Regions from separate parts of the Lachnospira sp. genome, predicted to be linked through region 1. Evidence: predicted binding sites of a transcription regulator. Region 1 holds the regulator's gene; the other holds the start of a gene.
What was found. The regulator HrcA, encoded in region 1, represses chaperone genes, less so after heat shock. The targets are predictions, from matches to a motif close to TGTTAGCACTCNNNNNNNNNGAGTGCTAACA.
Positions count from the first base shown of each region.

Region 1 (6,099 bases):
CGAAATGCTTAGGGCCTTCAGCTGTAGCTGTAATATATGGAAGGTTGATGTTAGTTGTTGTAGCTGAAGATAATTCCTTCTTAGCCTGCTCAGCAGCAACCTTTAATCTCTGAAGAGCCATTGTATCAGAAGATAAATCAACGCCTTCCTTAGCCTTAAATTCATTTAACATATACTGTGTAATTGCATTATCGAAATCATCACCACCAAGTCTGTTGTTACCAGCTGTAGCAAGTACTTCAATAACACCATCACCGATTTCGATAATAGATACATCAAATGTACCACCACCTAAATCGTAAACCATGATCTTCTGCTCGTTCTCGTTATCAAGACCGTAAGCTAATGCAGCAGCTGTTGGTTCGTTGATGATTCTCTTAACATCAAGACCAGCAATCTTACCAGCATCCTTTGTAGCCTGACGCTGAGCATCGTTGAAGTAAGCAGGAACTGTAATAACAGCTTCTGTAACCTTCTCACCTAAGTAGTTTTCAGCATCTGCCTTTAACTTCTGTAAGATCATTGCTGAAATTTCCTGTGGTGTATACTTCTTATCATCAATTGTAGCCTTATAGTCTGTACCCATATGTCTCTTAATAGATGAAATTGTCTTGTCAGCATTAGTTACTGCCTGACGCTTAGCAGGATCACCTACTAATCTTTCACCTGTCTTTGTGAATGCAACGATAGATGGAGTTGTTCTAACACCTTCCTGGTTTGTGATAACAACTGGCTTACCACCTTCCATAACTGCAACACATGAATTAGTTGTTCCTAAATCAATACCAATAATTTTACCCATGATATAATTCCTTTCCGGCCTTAGCCTAAAAATTTCATATTCAAATATTACTTATAAACTTATATCTTAAGACTCTTAGTTAGCCACCTTAACCATGCTGTGTCTAATTACTGAATCTCTATATGTATAGCCCTTTTCAAACTCCTCTACGATAATGTTCTCACCTACTGATTCATCATCTACATGCATTACTGCGTTGTGTAAATCAGGATTGAATTCATTACCAACAGCTTCAATTGGCTTAACATCTGCATCTTCAAGTAGCTTTAAAAACTGCTTGTAAACCATGTCCATTCCCTTAGCGAATGGTGTTTCAAGTTCCTCATCAGAAACTGACTTAAAACCTCTTTCAAAATTATCTATAACTGGAAGAATCTTCTTAATAATATCTGAAGCTCCCATTTCAAACATTGCTGACTTCTCTTTCTCAGTACGTTTTCTAAAGTTATCAAATTCTGCCATCTGACGCTGTACTCTATCTGATAGTTCTGCAATCTTTAAATCCTTAGGATCCTTTTTCTCTTCCTTAGCCTCTGAAGTATCAGCTTCTTCCGCCTTAGTTTCCTCAGCTTTAGCTTCTGAAGTATTGGCTTCTTCTGTCTTAACTTCTTCTGTCTTAGCCTCTTCTACCTTAGCTTCTTTAGTGCTAACCTTCTCTTCCTTCTTAATCTCTTCTGTCTTAGACTTTGTTTCCTTCTTAGACATTTATTAACCAACCTTTCATCACGTCTTTTTAAATACATTGTCCAGCTGACTTCTTATGTTCTGAAGATTCTCAACCACCTTCTCATAATCCATTCGCTTTGGACCAATAATTCCTATGGTACCCTTTAAACCATCTGAAAGTTCGTAGGTTGCTGTAACAACGCTGCAATCCTTCATAGATTGTACTGGGGTTTCATCACCAATATATACCTGAATTCCTGTATCTTCATGATTCTCATCTCCGACAACCTCTACCGAATCAAGTACTAAACTTGATAAATCATTCTTCTCTTCAAGGGCATATATTAGCTCGCTTGCCTTCTCTGAATCGCTTAACTCTGGATATTTGAAAATGTTAGTCGCACCAGAAGTGTAAATCTTAAGACTATCTGCTTTACTAATTGTCTCTACGATTGCTGCAAGCACTTCTTTAATCAGGTTATAATGTTCACCTGCTTGAGATTCCATCTTAGAGATAATACTAAGATTCATCTCTTCTAAGGTTAAGCCTGTTAAGCTAGTATTTAGTAAAATGTTAAGCTTTAATAGATTCTCTTGTGAGATATCTTCGCTTATCTTAATAACCTTATTTCTAATTAGGTTACCTTCCATTACTAAGACTGCTAAAATCTTGTTAGACTCAAGACTTGATAGCTGAATGAACTTTAACTTATTACCCTTAAACTTTGGTGTTGAAACCATTGTTGCGTAATTAGTTTGATTTGCTAATACCTTAGCAACATTCTGTAAAAGTTCTTCCACTTTATCAACCTGTTCGTCTAGGCTCTCCTTCATGCTATCAAGCTCTGCTTCTTTAATAGAAACTTTTGCTTCTCTCTTTGAAACGCTTGATTCTCTCTGCTTCATCATGTCATCAACATAGAATCTGTATCCCTTATCTGAAGGAATTCTACCAGCTGATGTATGAGGCTGAACTATATAGCCTAATTCTTCAAGGTCAGCCATTTCATTACGAATTGTTGCTGAACTTAAATTAACACCTTCAAGCTTAGAAATTGTTCTTGAACCAACTGGCTCACCAGTCTCAAGATAATTCTTAATAATAGCCTTAAGTATCTTTACCTTACGTTCATCTAAATCCATGGCCACACCCCTTTCTACTAGTCTATTCTACTTGTTAGCACTCATTTAATTGGAGTGCTAATATCGTCATAATTAAAATATCACTCTAGAAACTTAATGTCAACATTTCTACCGTTTTTTTCCATAAACAATTTATAAACTAAATATTAAGAAAATTGCTCACTGTGGGGCTTTAATGATACTTAAATTATTGACATTTTCTAATAATATGATATTATTAAGTTAAATAATTCGTGAATTAACAACCAAATATCTTAAGGAGGATATACTATGTTTCTAAAGAAATTAGGAGCTATTTTGGCCACTGCCATATTTAGCTTAAGTTTAATAATAAGCGTAAAGGCAGCAAGCTTAACAGCAGATGAACAGGCCATTATTAGTGCCCTTGCAAATAATAGCATTTCTGCAGGTTATACAACTCAGGTAACAAATTATTTTCTAAGAGATGATGTGGATGTAAGTTCAAGTGATGCAACTACCGTAATTAATTATATCAATAACGCGGTTTCGGTAGCTGGCAGTGCCACAAAGGTTTCAGAACTAACAAGCGCACAAAAATCTGCATTACTTGATGATTTAACTGCTGCTTGTAGTGTTTTAGGCCTTAGCGTTTCAGTAGATTCCACAAGCGATATTATCGTTATTACAGATAGCAGTGGAAACACAGTTGCAGTTGCTGATTATTCAGATGGCACACTAGCAACTACTAATGTTAATAATTATTACACCACAAATAATTACAACAACTCAAGCGACAACTCAGGTAACACTACTAACAACTACACAACTACAGGCTCTAGCTCCTCTTCTTCAGGAAGCACAAGTCAGTCAGGAGTTATTAAACAAACCGGTATAGATCTTACTATTACATATTCAGTCATATTTGTTTTAGTTATTGTCCTTGCTGTTTGTTCTTACTTTACCTTTAAAAAAGACCCAACTGAAAGGCAATAAATATGAAATCAAAATCATTTAAGATAATAATGGCATATGTAACTATGCCATTATTTTTTAGTTTACTTGGTGTGGGCTTAATCATTTTAATTAGCTTTCCAGTTCTAAGAACTATCTTTACTATAGGAAGCGTTGTCACAAGCCCCAATAATAATGCTACAGAGATTAGTTCTGTTATTTATGATGAAAATGTTGCAAGTGAAGCAGAGGCTGTACTTGAAGCCGATAATATAGAAGAAATTCCACTAGCGGATGTTACAGTGCCTGCAAACTCAACACAATATGGTTATATAAGCTGTGAGCGCATAGGCCTTTCTGCTCCACTCTATCTTGGTGATGATGCCAACATTTTACGCAAAGGCATTGGACAATACCTAGGTAGTAGCATGCCGGGTTTTGGAAAGCCTATCCTTGCTTGTGGGCACAACACCACCTACTGTCTGCCATTACAGTATATTACTGAGGGGGACATAATTAGCATAAGTACAAACTATGGCCTTTATGAATATCAGGTTAGCGCCGTGGAGGTCCATCATATGACAGATGGTTCGGCTTTTGATTTATCCAAAGATGAAGAGCAGCTAATCCTTTACACCTGTTATCCTTTTAATCTAATTGGTCATAAGGTCAACAGATTATTTATCTATGCCAACAAGATTTCTGGCGCAGATATTATTTATTAATTGGGGATTTGAAAGAGGCTTAAGTTAAGCACTAAAGGGGAGATTTTATGGAGGCAACTAGGAAAAAGAAAATAAAAGAATATATAGTTCCAGGAATAGCTTCTTTTATACTGTCTATTCTTCTTACGGTTATGGGCTATTTAATTGGCACCTACTTTGGCCTTTTTAATAAGGCCTTGGTAATTGATGCCATGAATAAGTCTACTTATTATGAATCGGTTAATAAGTACTGTTACACAGAAGCCCTTGATTATCTCTACCCTTCTAATTTAGATGAATCTGTTTTAGAAAATGTATTCACTATTAAAAATACCTACAATCAGGGAAAGAATTACCTCCTTGCAGTTTTAAATGGTGATAGCTATAACATTAACACAGACTATGTAAGAGATACTCTAACAAGTAATATAGAAGCTTATATTCAGTCTAATAACATTCCTGAGGAGAATATTGATAGGGAAGGCATTAATAATTTAATAGATCATATATGTCTGATTTATTCAAAAAACCTTTCAGTGTCTTTTCTTTATTATTACAACTCTCTTAAGGCCATATTTAGGCAGTTAATTGTTTATGGGCTACCTGCCCTAGCACTTTTATCCATTGCCTGCCTACTTGTAATTCTAAGATCTAATAAATGGTTACATAGGAGTTTAAGATTTGTTTCTTACTCACTACTAGCTGCAACTATTATGACAAGCATCCTGCCACTAGGTCTTTTAATTTCAAAAAAATATCAGCAATTAAATGTAAGGCCTGTGTATTTTAGTAAAATGCTTGCTAGATATTTAAGGGCTAGTCTTAACATTTACCTTGTTGTTTCTTTAATACTTTTTATAGGGGCTCTACTTATAATCTGTGTGATCTACTATAAAAAGAAAAGCCTTATGAAGTCTATGTAAAACAAAGCCTACAAATTAACATGCAAATACAAATAAAAGAAGGACTATGCAATCGCATAGTCCTTCTCTTATAAGAAAGGAATATATTAAAAAGGAAAATTATATCTAATCTCTTTGTCTATGTTGTTTATTATAGCGTTCCTCAAACTTACTAACTGGAATAGGTTTGTCTATAATATATCCTTGAATTAAATCACATTCATAATCTCTTGCAAGTTCATATTGCACCTCAGTTTCAATACCCTCAAATACAATCTTATAGTCGATATCCTTAAGCATTCTAATAAGAGACTTTACAACTACCTTGCCCTTCTCTGTCTTTAGGGACTTGCTAGCAAACTTCTTATCAAGCTTAATTGTATCTGCTGGAATTGTAGCAATCTGATTTAAAGAAGAATAACCAGAGCCAAAATCATCTACGCTGACCTGGAAACCAAAATCTCTTAATTCATTTGTAGTCTTTAAAATCAAGTCACTATTTTCCAAAAAGCTAGATTCTAAAATCTCAAACTCAATATATTTTGGTGCTACATTAAACATTCTCTGTAAGTCCTTCATTCGCTTTACAAAGTCAGGTTTAACATATTCTTGTCTTGCTACATTTACTGAGATAGGCATAAGGTCTCTGCCCTCATCTTCCCATCTTCTAAGTATTGCAAAGGCTTTCTCTGTCATTAACTTATCAAGAGTACTTATAATACCTGTCTGTTCAAGAGTAGAAATATAATATCTTGGCTCCACTATATCTCCCTCTTCATCAATGATTCGAGAAAGTAATTCTGCACCCACTACCTTCTTATCCTTAAAAGAAAACTGTGGCTGTAAAAATGCAACGACTCTATCTTCTTGATGTGCCTTTCTAAATAAATTAGAGGCCTCCATCTCATTTTCTTTATTAATAAATTCATTAGGGTCATAAACCTTATAAGGAATATCTAGCTTACCCTTA
Region 1 covers NZ_JAEEVD010000007.1:7,463-13,561, forward strand. Annotated here, with positions in the region: gene dnaK (molecular chaperone DnaK) at 1-802, opposite strand, end outside; gene grpE (nucleotide exchange factor GrpE) at 878-1,507, opposite strand; gene hrcA (heat-inducible transcriptional repressor HrcA) at 1,526-2,611, opposite strand; gene QVA17_RS03395 (hypothetical protein) at 2,882-3,565, shown strand; gene QVA17_RS03400 (class D sortase) at 3,568-4,248, shown strand; gene QVA17_RS03405 (hypothetical protein) at 4,296-5,150, shown strand; gene QVA17_RS03410 (EAL domain-containing protein) at 5,256-6,099, opposite strand, start outside.

Region 2 (6,099 bases), on a different contig from region 1:
CATATCCTGGATGAATAGCATCACATTTATAACTAATAGCTGCTTGAATTAATGCATCCTGATTAAGGTAAGACTTTGTTGGGGATGCAGGTCCAATACAGACGCTAACAGGTGAAAAAGTAACTGGTAATGTGTTTGCATCTTCGCTCGAATAAGCAACTACTGTTTCAATACCCATTTCCTGACAGCAACGAAGTATTCTCATTCCTATCTCGCCACGATTGGCAATTAACAATCTCTTAAACATATTAACTCCTGTCCATACTCTACAAATGTTTCATCAGAAACATTAATTTTCTCAACTACACCATCTCTTGGAGCTAGAAGTTCATTCATAACCTTCATAGCTTCAATAAGTCCTAGTACATCGCCCTTCTTAACTGTGTCCCCTTCCTTAACGAAGTTTGGTTCACCTGGCTTACTAGCACTATAAAAGATTCCTGAAACTGGAGCTGTAACATAGCTACCTTCTAACTTAGTCTCCTCTTTTACGGCTTCCTTAGGAGCTTCTACAGACTCATTTGCTGCAACTACATTTGATTCTGTGTTTACTGCAACTTCCTGTGGCTTAACTGCTACTAAGTCTTTATTTATATAATCAACTGCACTTGCACCAATATTCTTCTTAAAAACAAAACTAACTTTATTGTCATTTACTGACATTTCACTTAAGGAACTCTTTTCGAACTTGTCCATAAGTCTCTCTATATCTTGTATTTCTAAACTCATACCCTTATCAACACTAAATAGCATTATTTAGTCCCTTTCCTTAAAAATTAACGGGGCTTGTTAAATAACAAGCCCCTTCTTAAAGAACATCAGCCATTAGAGTTTTGCTTGAGCAAAATCGGGCTGACGCTACATCGTAACCGCTTAAGCGGTTACGACATTGCCTTAGGCTGCCTTATTAGCATCGATATAATTTACGATAGCTTCAACAGTTGTTAAGTTAGGAATTTCTTCGTCTGGAATTGTTACGTTGCACTTCTCATCGATAGCCATTACTAATTCCATAACGTCTAATGAATCAATACCTAAGTCATTGATTAAATCGCTTTCTAACTTAATCTCGTCTGCATCAAGGCTTAATGTGTCTACAATAATTTCTTTTACGTTTTCAAATGTTGTCATAATAATTACTCCCTTTACTGTTTGATTTTTTTGTTTACAAATTGTTTAACTGAAAACGTTATGACTATAAAACAATTAAATTTTTTTGTCAAGCTAGTTTGAATATCAAAACAGTATACGTATAAATCCTTTAAAACCTAGTTTTTTAAACCACTTCTCAGCGTGGGTTTCCAATCTCGCTCCAGCACTTATTTTGATAGTCAAATAGTTGTATACAATCTATTTATTTTTTTATACAATTTCCTTATGAATTAAAAATATTAGAAAAGAGCAAAAAAAATAAACCCGTTTAAACTTTTTAACTAGTCCTTCAAAAGAGTTTAAATCAGGTTTATTATTTAGTAGTTGATTCTCATCATAAAACTAGCTGCCCCTAAAGGCAGCTAGCCAAGAAATTTTCTATTGTAAGTTTTTTTTGTAATATTACCCTTGTAACATTAACTTGTATGTTTATTTTTGATCTATATTTGATTAGTCAATTGCAATGTACTTCTTCTCTTCAACCTTCTTAGTTTCAAGCTTCTTAGGTACAATTACATTTAAGACTCCATCCTTGAAGGATGCCTTAATATCATCATCCTTAATTTCATTTCCGACATAGTAGCTTCTGCAAACCTGTCCAGAATATCTTTCTCTTCTTATGAAGTTGCCATCCTTATCTTTCTTTTCATCATCTGATTCTCTAGATGCCTCAATGCTTAAGTATCCATCGTTTAGAGAAATCTTGACGTCGTTTTTATCATATCCTGGTAAATCGATTGCAAGATCATAGCTTGTCTCTGTCTCTTTTACATCTGTGTTAAGATGTCCAAGACAAGGGCTTACATAGCCAGAGAATAAAGCTGGTGTCTTATCCATGAAATCATCAAATAAATCATCAAACATACCATTTCTAACTAATAATGAATTTAACATACTCAATTCCTCCTTAATCTTCAAGAGCTATTTTTTAACTTCTGTTCTTATCCTCTTGACAATTATGTTATAACACCTGTTAGCACTCACGTCAATAGAGTGCTAACAAAACATTTTATAAACTTTATTAAGAAAAAATTAAGCCTGCCCTCGAAATTACTCGAAAGGCAGGCTATTACTGAATTTGTAATGCATAGTTAATTCTGTTTTGTTAGTTTAGTATTATCTATTACTATTCTTATATTTTATATTTATCTTTTATATTACTCGTTCTTACCCTCTAAGAGCTTTGTACAAAGGGCTGCAAGAGCTGCACCAATAAGTGGAGCCACAATAAATACCCAAACGCACTTAATAGGATCTGAGTTACCATCGATTGCTGCTACAATAGCTGGGCCTAAGCTTCTAGCTGGGTTTACAGATGTACCTGTAAGGCCGATGCCTAGGATATGAACTAATGTAAGTGTTAAACCGATTACAAGACCAGCTACATTACCATGCTTAGCCTTCTTTGATGTAACGCCAAGAATTGCCATTACGAAAATGTATGTAAGAACAATTTCAACGATCATAGCAGTTGCATAGTTGTCGCCAACACCCGATACGCCATTGCTTCCATAACCCCCAGTCATGTCCACAAGCTTACCTGTGTTAAATATAAATGCAAGAATACCTGCACCTGCAAGTGCACCTAAAATTTGAGCACAAACGTATGAGCAGAAATCCTTAATAGATAAATCTCCCTTAATTAAGAAAGCAAAAGAAACTGCTGGGTTTACATGGCAACCTGAAATGTTACCAATTGAGTAAGCCATAGCTACAATTGAAAGGCCGAAGGCAAGAGCTGTTAAAATGTAACCTCCACCCATTACAGCGTTACAGCCAACAAGCATAGCAGTTCCACAACCTAGTGTCACAAGTACACATGTACCGATTAATTCGGCAATAAATTTTTTCATACTTATCCCTCCGTATAATCTTTTTAGAAATAATTATTTAGTTTTAGATAACACTAGGTTAAGTATAGCATTTATATTTTTAGAAATAAACATTTATTTTAAACTATCGTAAAATTCATCCATTGGAATAGGCCTTGAATAATAATATCCCTGAATTACATCACAGCCTAAGCGAGTCAAGAGATTTAGCTGTTCCTTGGTCTCAACCCCCTCTGCAATAACAGTCATTCTAAGGGATTTTAAAAGCTTAATTATACCCTCTAAAATTATTAGTCCGCTTTCTTTATTTGAATCTTCCTTAACAAAATTCATATCAAGCTTTACCACATCAATGGAGATTTTCTGCAGCATATTAAGGGATGAATAACCGCTTCCAAAGTCATCAATCTCCACTAAGAAGCCGTTTCGCCTTAGATCCTTTACAACTCTAATTAACTTCTCGTCTGAAGCAATGGCACTTTCCGTAATCTCAAGTCTAATTAGGTCATGAGGAATATTATATTTCTTTGTTAGTATGCAAAATGCATTGTTAACATTTATCTTATCAAAGTCCTTGCAAGAAACGTTAACTGCAATTGGCACTACTTCTGACTTGTTGTCGATACATTTTCTTAAAAATCTACAAGCCTCTTCCCAAACGTAATAGTCCATCTCAGTTATATAACCATTCTTTTCTAAGATTGGCACAAAATCATAAGGAATCGAAATACCGCTTTTCCTCTTTAAACGAACCAAAGCCTCAGCCCCCACTAAATTGCCAGTTTTGCAATCGTATTGAGGCTGCATATAAACTAGGAACTTGCGCTCCCTAATATACATGGCGAAGTGCTTTAAAATGTGCTGCTCCTTTATTAGGTTTTCCTTCATAACCTCGTTATAAAAGCAAACCTTCTTTTCAAGTCCATCGTGCTCAAGGGCCATTCTAGCTCGCTCGCACATAGTTGGCACATCTATTTCTTCCTTATCACTAATCTGATAAATTCCAAAGACGTTGTGAACCACAAGGTCATAATCATCCTTCTTTATCTGAATCCAGGAATGCTTCTTAATTAAGTCCACATCTAGTCTGTCATCTGGCATACAAAGTGCAAAGTGATCTGCCTCTAGCCTGCCAATTACCGTATTAGTTTGTGGGAAGTTCTTTAAAATCTCAGCAATTGAGAGTAAAACTTCATTACCCACATCTTGTCCGTAATTTTCATTAATTAATTTAAAGTCCTTTATATCAGAATAAATAATATCAAATTTAATATCCGGATGATTCTCAATTAATTCCTCCGTATATCTATAGAAGGCAGATTTATTGTAGAAGTCTGTGATTTCATCGTGTTCAGCAATATATTTTTGCTTTCTAAAAAGTAATTCTTGGCAGGTGAAATCATTGAAAATCAAAAAGCAGCCCACATAAGATTTCTCTTTAAAAACCCTACCGTAATTGCAATTATATTTTCTTTCCTCATCATTTACCTTTAAATTTATGGCCTTTACAAAAGATTCGCTTAAATCCTCAAGGCCTGATAGGTGCCTATTGCTACTTATGTTAGTCAAATGGCAATTATCCGGATCAATATCAAGCAATTCTAATAGGTCTTTGCCGTTGTCATTAGTCAAATCAAGACGTCCTTTTTCATCAAAAACAAGAACTGCATCAAGAGATGATTGAATTAAGTTTTCCATAATAGCACATCTATTATTGTAATTATCCATAATTTTCTACCTCATCGTCTTCGTAAAATGCATCATCTAGCCTTTCACCAGAATGATAAGAGAAGTTCCCTATTTCTTTGAAAAATTCGTACTCCCTATTCCATTTTTCTTCTTCTCCGTACAATTCGCCACGGGTTGCATAATTAAAGCATCTAAGTATCTCTGCGGCTCTTTTAATGCCCATCTCCATCTTTTCATTAAAGAGCTTGTAGTCTTCTTTTGTGTAACCATAAAGGTTGTTATTTACATAAAGGGCTGAATGAAAATTGTGTCTATAAATTACATTTTCAAAAGCCTCAAAAAAATTCTCCTTAATCTTAAACTTATCGTTAAAGTGATTCCTTACAAAAGCATAGGAAAAATACATCATATAGACGGAAAGTAGATTTATCTTTCTTGCATGGTAGGTCCTGCTTACTGCCCTATTAAAGACGCGCATAACCACTTTCTTTTCCATGCCCCAAAGCCTTGTAAGCTGCATTATCTTTACATCTGTCACTTCACGTTTTAAATAATCTCTTACGACATAATTATCCATTGCGGCTTCATATCGAAAATGTTTTCCCAGAGATTTCATCTTTGTATCCTCCTCACACAAACTGTAAACGAGAGGATGAGCGACTGTATCAAGGGCGTAGTGGCCAAGAAAGCCAGCATAGTAAGCAAGGGCTATTCTTCTACTTTCTCCCTTTAATTTCACGCACTCTTTATATAAATTTCTAAGAAAAAGACCGCATTTTTCCTCATGCATAATGCTACCCAAACTTCTCTTTCCAAAGGTTACATTAAAGAAAACGAAATCCGGGCCCTCAAGTCCAAAGCAGTATGCATGTCTGTGGTCTGATATACATTTTTTCAAATATGATATTGGAATTGACTCATAAGCTTTTACCCCACATGTATAGTGAGAAAAATAAGCTGGCATCTAGTCACCTCCTAATATTGCCACTTTTGTAAAGCGGACATTCGGAATCCGCTTCGCTACTTCCTCATGAACGCAGTGGCACTGCGTTCAAGTCCCATAAAGATCCCTAGTTTTGAAATCCTTTTCTGCCTTGATAATAAATTCTTTTAGTGTCTTAGTATAATTTTTTCTATCCACATAGTAACTAAGACAATGATTTGCACCGTCAATTAGTAGCAACGAAGTGTCCTGATTACTTTCGTTGTAGTTTTCTATTGACATGCCAAAGGGGACAAATTCATCTTCTTTTCCATGGATTAATAGTAATGGTGTTGTATTATTTTTCATAGCGTCTGCCACACTAAATGATTTTAATCCCACACCTATTCTTCTACGCACCATTAGATTTAAGACATCCATAAATGGATGTTCCGGTACATGGGCTATATTCCAGCCTGTATAAGCAATAATGTCATAAGGCGA
Region 2 covers NZ_JAEEVD010000002.1:10,701-16,799, reverse strand. Annotated here, with positions in the region: gene accC (acetyl-CoA carboxylase biotin carboxylase subunit) at 1-247, opposite strand, end outside; gene QVA17_RS01280 (acetyl-CoA carboxylase biotin carboxyl carrier protein) at 229-696, opposite strand; gene acpP (acyl carrier protein) at 895-1,131, opposite strand; gene QVA17_RS01270 (Hsp20/alpha crystallin family protein) at 1,603-2,046, opposite strand; gene QVA17_RS01265 (MIP/aquaporin family protein) at 2,310-3,005, opposite strand; gene QVA17_RS01260 (bifunctional diguanylate cyclase/phosphodiesterase) at 3,099-4,712, opposite strand; gene QVA17_RS01255 (zinc dependent phospholipase C family protein) at 4,705-5,637, opposite strand; gene QVA17_RS01250 (alpha/beta hydrolase) at 5,725-6,099, opposite strand, start outside.
Region 2: the regulator HrcA is predicted to act here: its motif matches at 2,124-2,154, upstream of QVA17_RS01270 (Hsp20/alpha crystallin family protein).